Regions from separate parts of the Bacteroides caccae genome, predicted to be linked through region 1. Evidence: riboswitches for the same ligand, from Rfam matches in the RefSeq annotation. Region 1 holds a riboswitch; the other holds the start of a gene.
What was found. A riboswitch is a leader RNA that binds a small molecule or an ion and turns the genes downstream of it on or off. The one in region 1 is predicted to bind thiamine pyrophosphate.
Positions count from the first base shown of each region.

Region 2: linked by a shared signal. The riboswitch ahead of CGC64_RS06565 (TonB-dependent receptor) and the one ahead of thiS (sulfur carrier protein ThiS) in region 1 are both predicted to bind thiamine pyrophosphate.

Region 1 covers NZ_CP022412.2:3,028,027-3,035,456, forward strand. The annotation lists gene thiC (phosphomethylpyrimidine synthase ThiC) at 1-1,332, opposite strand, end outside; gene CGC64_RS12265 (thiazole synthase) at 1,383-2,159, opposite strand; gene CGC64_RS12270 (thiamine phosphate synthase) at 2,170-2,787, opposite strand; gene thiS (sulfur carrier protein ThiS) at 2,792-2,992, opposite strand; TPP riboswitch at 3,054-3,147, opposite strand; gene CGC64_RS12280 (sensor histidine kinase) at 3,203-5,185, opposite strand; gene CGC64_RS12285 (superoxide dismutase) at 5,342-5,959, opposite strand; gene CGC64_RS12290 (hypothetical protein) at 6,035-7,430, opposite strand, start outside.
Region 2 covers NZ_CP022412.2:1,643,751-1,651,180, reverse strand. The annotation lists gene CGC64_RS06580 (O-acetylhomoserine aminocarboxypropyltransferase/cysteine synthase family protein) at 1-996, shown strand, start outside; gene CGC64_RS06575 (hypothetical protein) at 1,063-1,302, shown strand; gene CGC64_RS06570 (mechanosensitive ion channel family protein) at 1,405-2,316, opposite strand; TPP riboswitch at 2,444-2,540, shown strand; gene CGC64_RS06565 (TonB-dependent receptor) at 2,541-4,793, shown strand; gene pnuC (nicotinamide riboside transporter PnuC) at 4,809-5,414, shown strand; gene CGC64_RS06555 (thiamine diphosphokinase) at 5,411-6,037, shown strand; gene thrC (threonine synthase) at 6,214-7,430, opposite strand, start outside.

The DNA of each region.
Region 1 (7,430 bases):
GATAGCGGAGGTGATATGGTCATATCCCGGAGCGATGTCCGTGACCAATGGGCCGAGCGTATAGAACGGCGCATCATGGCATTTTTCGATTTGGCGTTCCATATTTTCCTTGATCTTATGCATGGGCACGTGTCCGGGACCTTCGATAAAGGCTTGCACATTCTTGTCCCAGGCGCGGAGCACCAACTCGCCCATAGTGTCCAGCTCGGCGAATTGCGCTTCATCGTTGGCATCGTGGATAGAGCCCGGACGAAGTCCGTCACCCAAAGACACCGCAACGTCATATTGAGCCAGAATATCGCAGATATCGTCGAAGTGTTCATATAGGAAACTTTCGCGGTCATGCATCAGACACCATTTGCTCATAATACTTCCTCCACGGCTGACAATACCGCATAAACGTTTGTCGGCGAGGTGTACGTTATGGCGGCGGATACCTGCATGAATCGTGAAGTAATCCACTCCTTGCTCGCATTGTTCGATGAGGGTGTCACGGTAGATTTCCCAATTCAGGTCTTCCACTACACCGTTCACCTTTTCAAGAGCCTGGTAGATAGGTACGGTGCCGACCGGCACAGGGCAGTTACGGATAATCCATTCACGTGTTTCGTGGATATTTTCTCCTGTCGAGAGATCCATTAGTGTGTCTCCGCCCCATTTGCAGCTCCACAATGCTTTCTCTACTTCTTCATCAATACTTGAAGTAGTGGCGGAATTACCTATGTTCGTATTGATTTTTACCAGGAAATTGCGGCCGATAATCATAGGCTCAGCTTCGGGATGATTGATATTGGCGGGTAATATGGCACGTCCGGCTGCGATTTCCTGACGGACAAATTCGGGAGTAATATGTGTTTCTATTCCTAACTCCTCGCAGTTCATATTCTCACGAATAGCTACATACTCCATTTCGGGAGTGATTATTCCTTTTTTCGCATACGCCATTTGGGTAATAGCTTCTCCTTTTTTGGCACGATAAGGTAGAGCGATATGTTCAAAGCGCAGGTGGTCCAGGCTTTTATCATCCCTTCTCATTCGGCCGTATTCCGAAGTGATTTCAGGTAGACGTTCTACGTCACCCCGGCTTACAATCCATTCCTCACGCATACGAGGCAGTCCTTTCTTTAAGTCGATGTTCATTTCAGTGTCACTGAACGGACCGCTGGTGTCATATACGTATACTTCCGGATTAGGCGTAGCTATTTTTTCTTCTCCTTCGAAACTGACACTGGGCACTTGTTCTACTTTCCGCATCGCCACGCGGATATTCGGATAAAGTTTGCCGGGTAGATATACTTTTTGGGAGCGGGGAAATTTTATTCTTTGTTCCATAATTGTTTTTTAAGCAACTGAGTAGTCAGGTTGTCGACTACGCTTTAATTTTATTTATCAAGAAATGCAGTTAATGGTGAGCTTGCTTCTGCTTCAAAATTGAAGGCTTGCAGTCCCAGCCCCGCTTCGTAAGCCTGTCTTCCGGCTTCAGTAGCGGCTTTGAAAGCTTTGGCCATTTCTACCGGGTTTCCGGCAACAGCTATTGCCGTATTCACCAATACGGCGGATGCACCCAGTTCCATTGCTTCGGCAGCATGGCTAGGAGCGCCGATACCGGCGTCTACTACTACCGGAATTCCCGCCTGTTCGATAATAATCTGCAGGAATTCTTTCGTTTGCAATCCTTTGTTCGTGCCGATCGGAGCGCCGAGAGGCATGACCGTAGCCGCACCTGCTTCTTCCAGTCGTTTACAGAGCACAGGGTCTGCCTGACAATAAGGCAATACCACAAAGCCTAATTTGACAAGTTCTTCCGTGGCTTTCAGTGTCTCGATAGAGTCGGGGAGCAGATAACGCGGGTCCGGATGAATCTCCAGCTTCAACCAGTTTGTACCGAATGCCTCACGGGCCATTTGTGCAGCAAATACAGCTTCTTCAGCGTCCCGCACGCCGGAAGTGTTGGGTAATAGCTGGATATGTGGGTGGATAATATGTTTCAGCATATCGTCCTCTTTATCGTCCATGTCGATGCGCTTCATGGCTACGGTTACCATTTCCGTACCCGATGCCAGAATAGCTTGTGCCATTACTTCGTTGGAGTTGAATTTTCCTGTTCCCAGGAAAAGGCGGGAATTAAATTCACGTCCCGCAATTACTAACTTTTCCATATCCTATAAATTAGTTGTTATTTAAAATCCTTCTTGTTTCTTCTACCGGATCGTTTGCCCGGAGAATCGTTCCCGATAGGGCAATGCCGTTCACTCCCGTGCGTAGTATGGCGGGAATATCTTCGTAAGTGATTCCTCCGATAGCTACTACCGGCAGCTCGATATGTGCCTCCTGCATTTGCGCGAGGATAGAGACATAGCCTTCCAAGCCCAGAACAGGGCTCAGATTCTGCTTGGTCGTTGTAAAGCGGAAAGGACCGATACCGAGGTAATCTGCTCCGGCACGATAATGCAGTAGGACATCCTCGAACGTATTGGCTGTGCCGCCAATGATAAAGGCTTCTCCGAGTATCTGTCTTGCCTGATCGATAGGCATATCCTTCTTTCCCAGATGCACACCGTCCACTTCCAGTTTCTTAGCCAGTTCGACGTGGTCGTCCAGAATCAGGATAGCTTCATGCTCTTTGCAGAGCGGTTTTAGTTGCAAGGCTACCGCTTCCACTTCATCGAGTGGTGCGTCCTTCATACGTAACTGAATCCATTTGCAGCCTCCTTCGAGTGCCATACATGCCGATTCGAAGTAAGAATACCGTTCGGTCCGGTGAGTGATAAATTGTAGACTGATCATCTTACTATCCTCCGCAAGCCGCTTTGATAATTACCAGATTGTCATTCTCGTGCAACGAAAAACGTTCCCATTCGGTACGGGGAATCATTTTGTTGTTTACGGCGATAGCGATGCCTTGAACCGGAAGCTCCAGTTGCACTGTCAGTTGGGTAAGGGTAGAGCCGGGAGTTATTTCCACCTCTTTGTTGTTCACTTGTACTTTCATTGTCCTATCAAAATAAATAAGTTGAAAGTAAATACAAAGAGCGTGCTTTTATAAGAAAGGCGATAAGAAGAAACACAATCCCTACGTCAGTGCTAACTGCCTCAGGTTCCTAGGGTATAATCTCAGCCCCTCGTGGGGCACCCCTTTGTCTTTACGGGGGCAAAGTAAGCGAAAAAGAAACAGAAAAACACTAAATCAACCGATTTTTTTTCATTTTTCTGTTGATTCCCTTTCTTTGATAGGATGAGAGAAGATAAATCGCGCTCCGCCTTTGTAATCTTTGTCAATCCAGATATCACCTCCCATATATTGAATCGTCAGTTTACAGATAGCCAGTCCCAACCCTGTTCCCTGTACAAATTCATTCAACTTCTCGAAGCGTTGGAATACAAGTTCCTGCTTGTCTTCGGGGATTCCTGTACCGGTGTCGGTCACAGAAAATAGTATACACTGTTTTTCTTTGTCCACCGTGTAATCCAATGTAATGCTTCCTCCGGCGGGAGTGAATTTTAACGCATTATTCAGCAGGTTGATGATGATTTGTTGCAGACGCAACGGGTCGGTATAGAGCATATATGGCTCTTTGGGCATTTGCAGTCTGACGTCTGCATTCGTTGTTTTGTTCCGGTTGGTCAGGGTAATCATATTTTGGCAATGAGTCACCAGTTCGCACCATTCATAGTTGAATTGCAGCTTTCCCGATTCGAGACGCGATACATCCAGTACGTCGCTGATAAGCTGTAGCAACAGGTTAGAATTGGTCTGGATGATATTGGCATATTCTTGTAATTCTTCCGAAGGTTCTACGGAATTGATTAGCAAACTGGAGAAACCTACGATTGCATTTAATGGCGTACGTATTTCGTGACTCATATTCGACACAAAAGCACTCTTTAGCTGGTTGGCTTCCTCCGCACGCTCTTTGGCGTCACGCAATTCTATCTCCGACGCTTCCAGTTTCTTTTTATCTTCCCGTAGTTGTTTCGTTGTTCTTTCCAGACGATTCTTCAGAATTTTAGTCCGGTAATAGTAATACAATGCAATCATCAGTCCGCCTATCAATACAAGGAAGGTGAGCAGGATAAACTGTACTTCCGTTTTGTAAGCCACAAAGAAAGGGATCGGCTGGTTGATTACGATTGAATTAATGGGTAACTTCTTGTCTTCAAATCCCCATTCTTTTAATTTATTGGCATCAAATTTATATTTGTTGGGTAATATATTAATGCTACGGATGTCATTTTTCCCTTTATCCAGAAACTGATATGCGTATTCTCCCATTCCTTTGGCTATCCCTTCATATTGGGGGACATATCCTCCGATAGCCCAATAACCTATTGCGGTGGACGTCAGACTGAACACAGGCAACAAAGGATTTGCTTTGGAGAAAGCATAAACGGAATTATTCATATAGGTGATTCCTCTGTTATCAATTCGCCAGATGCCAAGCAGCATTACCGAATTTTTGGGGAGAACACGTAATTGGTTGACCGCCATATCAAGTGTATGGATTCGGCCGTCGATGTAAGTGATAGACAGTTCCGGATGATTTTTCAGATTCTTTTTAAACCAGGCCTGTTCGGCAAGACCGTTGTATGTATTATCCGAAACGAATGCCAGATGTTCCATTTCCGGATAGAAATATTTCATCATTTCTATATCCTTGTTAATATCGTATTCGTATGAAGAACAGTATTTTACATTATATTCTTTCATTCGTTCCGTCAAGTCAATGCTCTGGGGTTCATATTGTTGCATATCAATAGGCTCATCCGGAATTCGGATGCCGTTGCGGGATGCCATTGCAAAGAATACGGGGAGTCTTTTGTATTTCTCATCTTCGAGATGAAGGAAGCTGCTCCATGCCTCACCGCCGAGGAAAATAACTAATTTTGCACCCGGATGTTTATCCAGAATCTCGGTTAGCGTTTCTTTCCATTTATGGGCCTGTGACAAATCCGTTACATTCATATTTTCTACGATAGTGGAGTACTTTCCGCCCAGTTGGGTATAAGTCTGTATAAATGTTGATATGTTGTCGTAGGTATATTTAGTATCAGAATTATAGGAGGTAATGAAAAGTATCTCTTCTGCAGATTCTTCTGTGTCGGCAGCATTGCATAAACGGGGGGAGAAGAATAGGAGAGCAATGAAGACAATGAACAATATCTTATTTCTTTTATAAAGTGTCATAATTGTTTGTTATGTTGATTCAAGTATCGCAAAAATACAACTTATGTAGCTGATATCCAATAAATATATTACCTTTTTTTATGCTAGAAAAAAGGCCGCTGTGAAATTCACAACGACCTTTTCAATAGTATAGTTTAGTTTATTATATGCGTCCGGTTACATTCTTTTTTCTACCACATCCCAGTCGATGATATTCCACAGGGCGTTCACGTGGTCGGCGCGGCGGTTCTGGTAATCCAGGTAGTAAGAGTGTTCCCACACGTCAAATCCGAGAAGAGGTTTCAGCCCGGCGCGTACCGGGTTACTTCCGTTACTTTCTTTGGTGATATGCAGTTTACCGTTCTTGTCTACGGACAACCAGGCCCAACCAGAACCAAACAATCCGACTGCTGCTGCATTGAATTCTTTCTTGAAGTTCTCGAAGCTGCCGAAGTCACGTTTGATTGCTTCTCCCAGTTTGCCTCCGGGTTCTTTCTTCGAAGGTTTCGGGGCGAATTGCAGGAAGTACAGATTGTGGTTCAATACTTGTCCCGCATTATTGAATATAGCTCCGTCCGGTGCTGAGGCAACGATTTCTTCTACCGTTTTACCTTCATATTCTGTTCCGGGCACAAGGCTATTCAGATTATTTACATACGTTTGTAGATGCTTTCCGTAATGGAAATCTATTGTTTGCTGACTGATTACAGGTTCCAACGCATTGTTTGCGTAGGGAAGTTTTGGCATTTCGTAAGTCATGGTCATAATTATTAAAGACATTAATATAGTATTCATAATGTTACAAGTTTTAATTGGCTTGTTATACTATAATAACAGCAGGTTGGCGGAAAAGGTTCACTACATCTCATTTTATTTGTAAATGTACTGTACACGCTCTGTTTCCTTCGGATTGTCGCGGTCTGCGCGATAGATCCATTGTCCTGTATTATCATATTCGTAATAGGAGTTACCGTCAATCCGGTTACCATAATCATCGTACAGGCAAGTCAGGTAACCGGAAGTTTTCTGGTTATTGCCCGTTATGCGTTGGTAAACTATCCGGGTCAGGTAACCGTATTTGTCATATTCATACGATTCTTTTTGAGAAAGAATTTGATCCGGTACGTTGGCGAACAGCAGATTTTGGTGTTGTGATTCCGTCAGCCGTCCTTTTTCGTCATACTTATTGGCCTTATATGCCTGAAGTTCCCCGTTCTTGTTGTATTCCTTGGTTTCTGTCAGTTGTCCCTGCTTGTTGTAGGTGCTGACAGCGAATCTTCCGTCCGTATATTTCAGCGAGTCGCTTTCTATGCTTCCGTCGGAACCAATGCGGCGTGTTTGCCGGTAAATGTCCGTTTTGGTTTTCGGATTCGTCTTCACCTCAAAGATGCAGTGCCCTTGCGGATCGTACAGTCTGTTCGTTTGTATCTCGTTACTTATTTGCCCGTTTTTTTCGGTGATTGAAAGCATAGAGGTGAGCTGTCCTTTCTCATTGTATGTATAAGTGGTTGAGATATTTCCCGTACTATCATTTTCTACGGACTTTATCAACCTTCCCTGATTGTAATATTTTACAGAAGTAGGAGTGGCGAGAATGGCTTGCAAGACGAATGGGTTACGTAGTGCATTTGCCTGGTCACGAAATTCTTTGTAATGATGTGTACAGAGAAAATCTTTCAGTAAACTCAAAGACTCAGAATTGACAATAGCCGGTTTCAACAGTTCAAAATCAGCTTTCTCGCTCAAGTACTCCAAATCATCCAGATGAGTACGGGCGGCGGCAGTCAGGTACGGCGTATGCTTGTAGTCGTCGATAATTTGGCGGATCGCAGTGGCATTCCCTTCTTTTTGGAGACTGTCGATGTGCTGGAACAGGAAATTGTCGTAAAGCGAACGGACCTCCGCAAGATAAGGACGACTGTCTTTATCCCTAAAGAATTTCTGCATATCGGCATTATCGAAGAATGCTTTGAAATTTCCGGAAGAAGGATCTTTTTCCACAAGTTGATAGAGCCGTTTGTTTTCGGCAGCGTTGACTTGTGCGATGAACTTTCCGTTTGGATATTCTGCGAGATACGTCTGATAAGTGCCGGGCGTGGGTGTTTTTAGCATACCTTCCAATAATGCCAGTTCGCGAATATCCCGTAGCCTTTGCAGCATCACGGAGTCGACCGGATAATCAGTCGAGCGAATGCTGTCTATCACTGCCCGGCTGAAAGGAATCTTGTCCTTCGAACCTTCCAGGATGTAGATAATCGACTGTTCA
Region 2 (7,430 bases), 1.4 Mb from region 1:
AACATTACCCGTGCGGGCGATCATATTGTAGCAGCCAAGACGATCTACGGAGGAAGTTACAACCTGCTGGCACATACCTTGCCCAGTTATGGAATTACAACAACTTTTGTTGATCCGAGCGACCTTTCCAATTTTGAAAAGGCTATTCAGGATAATACAAAAGCCGTATTTATAGAGACATTAGGCAACCCTAACTCCAACATTATCGATATAGAGGCAGTATCCGAAATCGCTCACCGCCATAAAATTCCTTTGATTATTGATAATACATTCGGCACACCGTACTTAATTCGTCCTATCGAACACGGTGCAGATATTGTAGTACACTCTGCCACAAAGTTTATTGGTGGACACGGTACCTCACTAGGAGGAGTAATCGTAGATTCTGGTAAATTCGACTGGGTGGCTTCGGGCAAATTCCCGCAACTCACCGAGCCCGACCCCAGTTATCATGGAGTACGCTTTGTGGACGCTGCCGGTCCGGCTGCCTATGCAACTCGTATCCGTGCCACTCTACTGCGGGATACCGGAGCTACTATCAGCCCATTCAACGCCTTCATTCTGTTGCAGGGACTCGAAACGCTGTCATTGCGTGTAGAGCGCCATGTAGAAAACGCATTAAAAGTAGTAAGCTTCCTGAACAATCATCCGAAAGTAAAGAAGGTCAATCACCCTTCACTGGTCGATCATCCGGACCATGCACTATATCAACGTTATTTCCCGAATGGTGCAAGTTCTATCTTCACCTTCGAAATAAAAGGAGGACAGGAAGAAGCACATCGTTTTATTGACAGCCTGGAAATTTTCTCTTTACTGGCCAATGTGGCTGACGTAAAATCACTGGTCATTCATCCGGCAAGTACCACTCATTCGCAACTCAACGCGCAGGAACTTGCAGAACAGGAAATTTATCCGGGCACTGTCCGTTTGTCTATCGGCACGGAGCATATCGACGATTTGATTGCCGATTTGGAACAGGCACTTGCTAGAGTCTAGTCCGGAACACTGAACTTTCCATGACTGCCGAACGTTATACCAATATAACATTAAAACATTGCAGTCATGGAAAAATATTTAATACACAGCAACGAACTGCATCTGATAGACGCAGAGAAAATTCACCAAGCAGTAGAAAAAATGGTGGAATCACTCGATATGGCCGCAGGGTCAACCACTAATTTCGACCTTTACATGGTGGTGGAAAACTATTTTAAGGATCTGGAGAAAAGAAGAAAGATCAACCATGTGCTGGGGATGAAAGAAGACAGATACGAACTGGCCGAAGATTTCGGCATAAAATAAAAGAAATTCCTTTTCCAATCACACCAGACAATTTTTCATCTATAAAACGAGAGAGCCTCACTGAAGTGAAACTCTCTCGTTTTTGCATATAGCGTAGAATTATCAATTTCCCTGATGTACCGTAAGTTGCGGGAACGGGAAGTTAATGCCTTTTTCATTAAAGGTGGCATAAATTGCCTTGTTGATATCAAAATAAACTCCCCAATAATCAGCGCTGTTCACCCATACACGGGCTACTACATTCACACTGCTGGCATCCAATGCATGAAGAGCGATAAATGGAGCCGGATCTTTCAGGATACGTTTGTCCGCAGCCAAAATATCAGTCACGATCTGCTGCACTTTATCGTAATCTTCGCCATAGTCAACTCCTACAATCCATTCCACACGGCGAGTAGTCTGCGTATTATAGTTCGTCACTACTCCGCTGCTCATTGCACCGTTCGGTATATAAATCACTTTGTTATCTCCCGTAGTCAAAATGGTATGGAAGATCTGGATCTCTTTTACCGTTCCGGAAACTCCCTGGCTTTCAATCCAGTCGCCTACTTTATAAGGTTTGAATAAAAGCACGATCAGTCCTCCTGCAAAGTTCTGCAAATTGCCGGACAAAGCCATACCGACAGCGACACCGGCCGAAGCCAACAAAGCTGCAAATGATGTCGTTTCAACTCCCAAAGCACCGACAACGGAAATAATCAACAGAATGGTCAGCAGAATATTTACCAGACTTTTGACGAAAGTCTTGATACTGATATCCACTTTTCTTCTATCCATGAGACGTCCGACAAAGCGGTTGAGCATTGAAATAAGGAAACGTCCTACAATAAAGACGATGACCGCAATCAAGATACGCTCTCCGGCACGAATGGCAAAATCCAGCAGTTGTTGGGTGATGAGCGATAGTTTATCTAAGCCGTCGGCATTAGCAATCGCTTCTTTCATTAATTTATCTGCAACGACCTGCGTAGAATCCGCAACCTGTGTTGCTGTTGCTTGAAATAATAGTAGCATAATTTATCTGAATTAAAATGAATAAACTGTTGTTTGGTTATTTCAACAAACGACAAAGTTACATTGTTTTAAGCAAATCTAAAAGTTTTTTTGCATTCTTCCCGTAAAAGGCGTAATTTTGTCACCGATTCACTGGTAGGGGTGCCTTAACATGACGGGCTGAGAACATACCCATAGAATCTGATCCGGGTAATGCCGGCGTAGAGAACTAATTAATAAGCAAGATGAAAAAAATAGTATGGAGTGTCGTCGCCTTATTGGGCGTAGGCATTACTGTCCATGCACGAACGAGTGCAGAATCCGACAGTTTGAAAGTAATTAACCTGCAAGAAGTGCAGGTAGTATCTACACGTGCCACAGCAAAAACACCGATGGCATTCACCAATATAGGAAAAGCAGAACTTAAAAAAGTAAACTTCGGACAGGATATTCCTTACCTGTTGAGCATGACTCCTTCTACCCTGACCACATCGGATGCGGGAGCCGGTATCGGTTACACAACCCTCCGTGTACGCGGAACCGATGGTACACGCATCAACATCACCGTGAACGGGATACCGATGAATGACGCCGAAAGCCATAATTTGTTTTGGGTAAATATGCCGGACTTTTCTTCTTCCGTAAAGGATATGCAAGTGCAACGCGGTGCAGGAACGTCCACCAATGGGGCAGGTGCATTCGGAGCCAGCGTCAATATGCAGACGGAAGGTGCGGCAATGAAACCGTATGCCGAGTTCAACGGCTCTTACGGTTCTTTCAATACGCACAAGGAAACGGTGAAAGTAGGAACCGGACTGCTGAACAACCACTGGACTTTTGACGCCCGTCTTTCCAACATCGGTACGGACGGATATATCGACCGGGCTTCAGTAGACCTCAACTCTTACTATCTGCAAGGAGGGTATTTCGCAGAGAACACTTCCGTCAAACTGATTGCATTTGCCGGAAAAGAAAAGACTTATCATGCCTGGGGATATGCAACGAAGGAGGAAATGGAGAAATTCGGAAGACGATATAATCCTTGCGGGGAAATGTATACCGACGCCGACGGCAACAAACATTATTATACGGACCAAACGGACAACTACCTGCAAAAGAACTACCAACTACTTCTTAACCATAGTTTTTCTACCGCATGGAATCTGAACGTAGCCTTACACTATACCAAAGGCGACGGGTATTATGAAGAATATAAACCCGGAAGCAGCCTGGTGGAATACGGGTTAAAACCATTCAACCCGGACGGAACGGAAACTAACGAAAGCGACCTTGTCCGACAAAAGAAAATGGACAACAAATTCGGGGGAGGTGTATTCTCCCTTAATTATACAGGAAACCGCCTGACCGCTTCCTTAGGAGGTGGCCTCAACCAATACCGGGGAAATAACTTCGGAAAAGTGACATGGGTGAAAAACTATATCGGCAACCTGTCTCCCGAACATGAATATTACCGCAACAAATCAAAGAAAACCGACGGGAATATCTATCTGAAAGCCAACTATGATCTGACCAGCACGTTAAGCGCTTATGCCGACCTGCAATACCGCCATATTGATTACACAATCGATGGAGTAAACGATAAATATGACTGGAATAAAAACGCCCTGCGCCCGCTAGCCGTAGATAAGAAATTCGATTTTTTCAATCCGAAAGTCGGCTTAAACTGGAATATAACTCCCAATCACCGCCTGTACGCTTCTTTCTCCGTAGCACAGAAAGAACCGACAAGAAACAATTATACGGACGGCGATCCCGACTCCTACCCGAAAGCTGAAAAACTGCTTGATTACGAAGCGGGATATACGTTTGCCAACCCATGGCTGACGGCAGGTGCCAACTTCTACTACATGGATTACACCGACCAACTTGTCCTGACCGGTGCTTTAAATGATATTGGTGAAGCACTGACCGAAAACATTCCGGACAGCTACCGCATGGGAATCGAATTAATGCTCGGTATCAAACCGTGCAAATGGTTTCAGTGGGACATCAATGCCACATGGAGCAAGAATCGCATCAAGGATTTTGTGGAAAGTCTGCCGGGCTATCATTATAACGCAGATGAAACAGTAACTTCCCTTCCAACTGTCCTGATAAAGCATAAAGACACCCACATCGCTTTTTCGCCGGACTTCCTGCTCAACAACCGTTTTTCTTTCAATTATAAAGGCTTCGAGGCTTCCCTGCAATCGCAGTTTGTAAGCAAACAGTATATGACCAATGCGGAAGTAGAAGAACTGACTCTTGACAAATACTTTGTCAGCAATCTCAATCTGGCGTACACCTTCCGTCCCAAGAAGATTCTGAAAGAAGTCACATTGGGATTCACCGTTTACAACCTCTTTAACGAGGAGTATGAAAACAATGGTTGGGCTTCAAGCGATTACACCGATACAGTGGAAAATCGGGGAAACTATGCCGGCTATGCCGCACAAGCCGGAACAAACGTCTTGGGACACGTGTCTTTCCGCTTTTAATGACATCAGCAGATTATGGAACTGGACTTTTTAGAAATATTCGGTACGCTGGTCGGTTTAGTCTACCTTTGGTTGGAATACCGGGCTAGTATCTATCTTTGGATAGCAGGTGTCGTCATGCCTGCCATTTACATCTTTGTATATTACAAGGCGGGACTGTATGCCGACTTTGGCATCAATATCTATTATCTGATAGCCGCTGTCTACGGTTGGTTTTTCTGGATGTGGGGACACCGGAAAAAGAAGTGCCGGCCGGCAGACCAGCCAACCGCCGGTCGCTCCAAAGACCTCCCTATCGTGCACACTCCATGGAAATGTTACCTTCCACTGGCAGTTGTATTTATTGTCGCCTTTATCGGCATTGCATGGATACTTATCGAATATACCGACAGTAACGTTCCGTGGCTGGATAGCTTTACCACTGCCTTGAGTATTGTCGGAATGTGGATGCTGGCACGCAAATACATTGAACAATGGTTTGCCTGGATTATCGTCGATATCGTCTGCTGCGGACTTTATATCTATAAAGACCTCTATTTCACCTCAGCTTTGTACGGACTTTACTCCATTATAGCTATCTTTGGCTACTTCAAGTGGAAAAAACTAATGAACATACAATGATAAACGAACACTATACTCCCGAGGCAGTGATACTGGCCAACGGTGAATACCCAACTTGCCCCGTTCCTCTGACAATGCTGGAAGAAGCAAGTTTTGTTGCTTGCTGTGACGGTGCAGCCAATGAGTACATTTCCCGCGGACATACTCCGGATGTGATTGTCGGCGACGGCGACTCTCTTTCAACAGAATACCACAAACGCTTCTCCCCTATTATACATCAGATACCCGATCAGGAAACGAACGACCAGACTAAAGCCGTCCGGTATCTGCAAAAGAGAGGATTCCGGAGAATTGCCATTGTCGGAGCGACCGGCAAACGGGAAGACCATACATTGGGAAATATCAGCCTACTGCTGGATTATATGAAAAGCGGCATGGAAGTACGGACCATTACTGATTATGGAGTATTTGTTCCTGCAAAAGATACACAAACCTTTGCTGCTCATCCCGGACAGCAGATTTCCATTATCAATTTCGGAGCGAAAGGATTGCAGGGAGAAGGATTGGTTTATCCGCTAAGCGATTTCACCAATTGGTGGCAAGGCACGCTCAATGAAGCGACTTCCGATGAGTTTACAATTCATTGCACGGGAGAGTATTTAGTATTCCTTGCTTTTATGTAAAACAGACATCGCTGTGCCAAGTTTGTTCCACCCCATTGACACAGTTGTGCCATCGGCTTGGCACAACTGTGACACAGCGTTGTCACAATCGTGCCAAGGCGGTGGCACACACCCTTATCAGGAACCCTTCCAGCTGCTACCTGTACGTTGAAAAATGCGGCAACAGGAGAGAATACTTAAAGAGAAAGCAGATAGTTCTTGAAATCTGCAAATTCCTTTGTCATCTGCAAACTTTTCTTCTCGCCTTTCATAAACTCCTGCAATTTGGCAGGTATCTCTACCGATTCGCCGATAATGCTTTCTACTGTTTCAAGGAACTTGGCCGGATGAGCCGTTTCAAGGAACACACCGGTCTCGCCTTCTTTCAGTCCTTCGACCAAGGCACGGTATCCGCAAGCCCCGTGAGGGTCGAGCAGGTAGTGATGTTCTTTCCAGGTTTCTTTTACCGTTTCGCGAATCTGCTCGTCAGTGTAAGTCGTACCCGAAATCTCGGCAGAGATAGCGGCATGAGAATTGCCGTACAAGTCGATTACACGGGCAAAATTACTCGGGTCACCTACATCCATAGCATTGGCAATCGTAGCAATGGAGGGACGGGGATTGTACTTGCCTGTCTGCAGGTACTGATAGAAGATATCATTACGGTTGTTGGCAGCAATAAAACGCTTGATGGGTAATCCCATTTTCTTTCCGAACAATCCGGCAGTGATGTTTCCGAAGTTTCCGCTAGGAACACAAATCACAGCATTAGCCGCTTTTCCGGCACGCTTCAACTGGGCGTAAGCATAGAAATAATAGAATGCTTGCGGCAGGAAGCGGGCTACATTGATAGAGTTGGCGGAAGTCAGGGAAAGATGTTCATTCAGTTCCTTATCCATGAAAGCGGCTTTTACCAATGCCTGACAGTCATCGAATGTTCCGTCTACTTCGAGTGCAGTGATATTCTGTCCCAATGTAGTGAACTGTTTTTCCTGTATCTCACTGACTTTTCCTTTCGGATAGAGCACATACACATGAATACCTTCCACCCCCAGAAAGCCGTTAGCAACAGCGCTTCCCGTATCACCGGAAGTAGCTACCAGCACATTGACATTCTTCTGTCCTTCTTTTTTAATGAAGTACCCCAGCAGACGTGCCATGAAACGGCCGCCTACATCTTTGAAAGCCAGTGTCGGTCCGTGGAAAAGTTCCAGAGAATAGATATTGTCCGCTACCTTTACCAAAGGCACATCAAAACTTAATGTATCATATACTATCTGTTTCAGTGTATCGGCAGGAACATCTTCGCCAAAGAACGCATCAGCAACACGATAGGCTATTTCCTGAAAAGACAATGTATCAATCGTATCGTAGAACTCTTGCGGAAGAGGTTTGACAGTCATAGGCATAAACA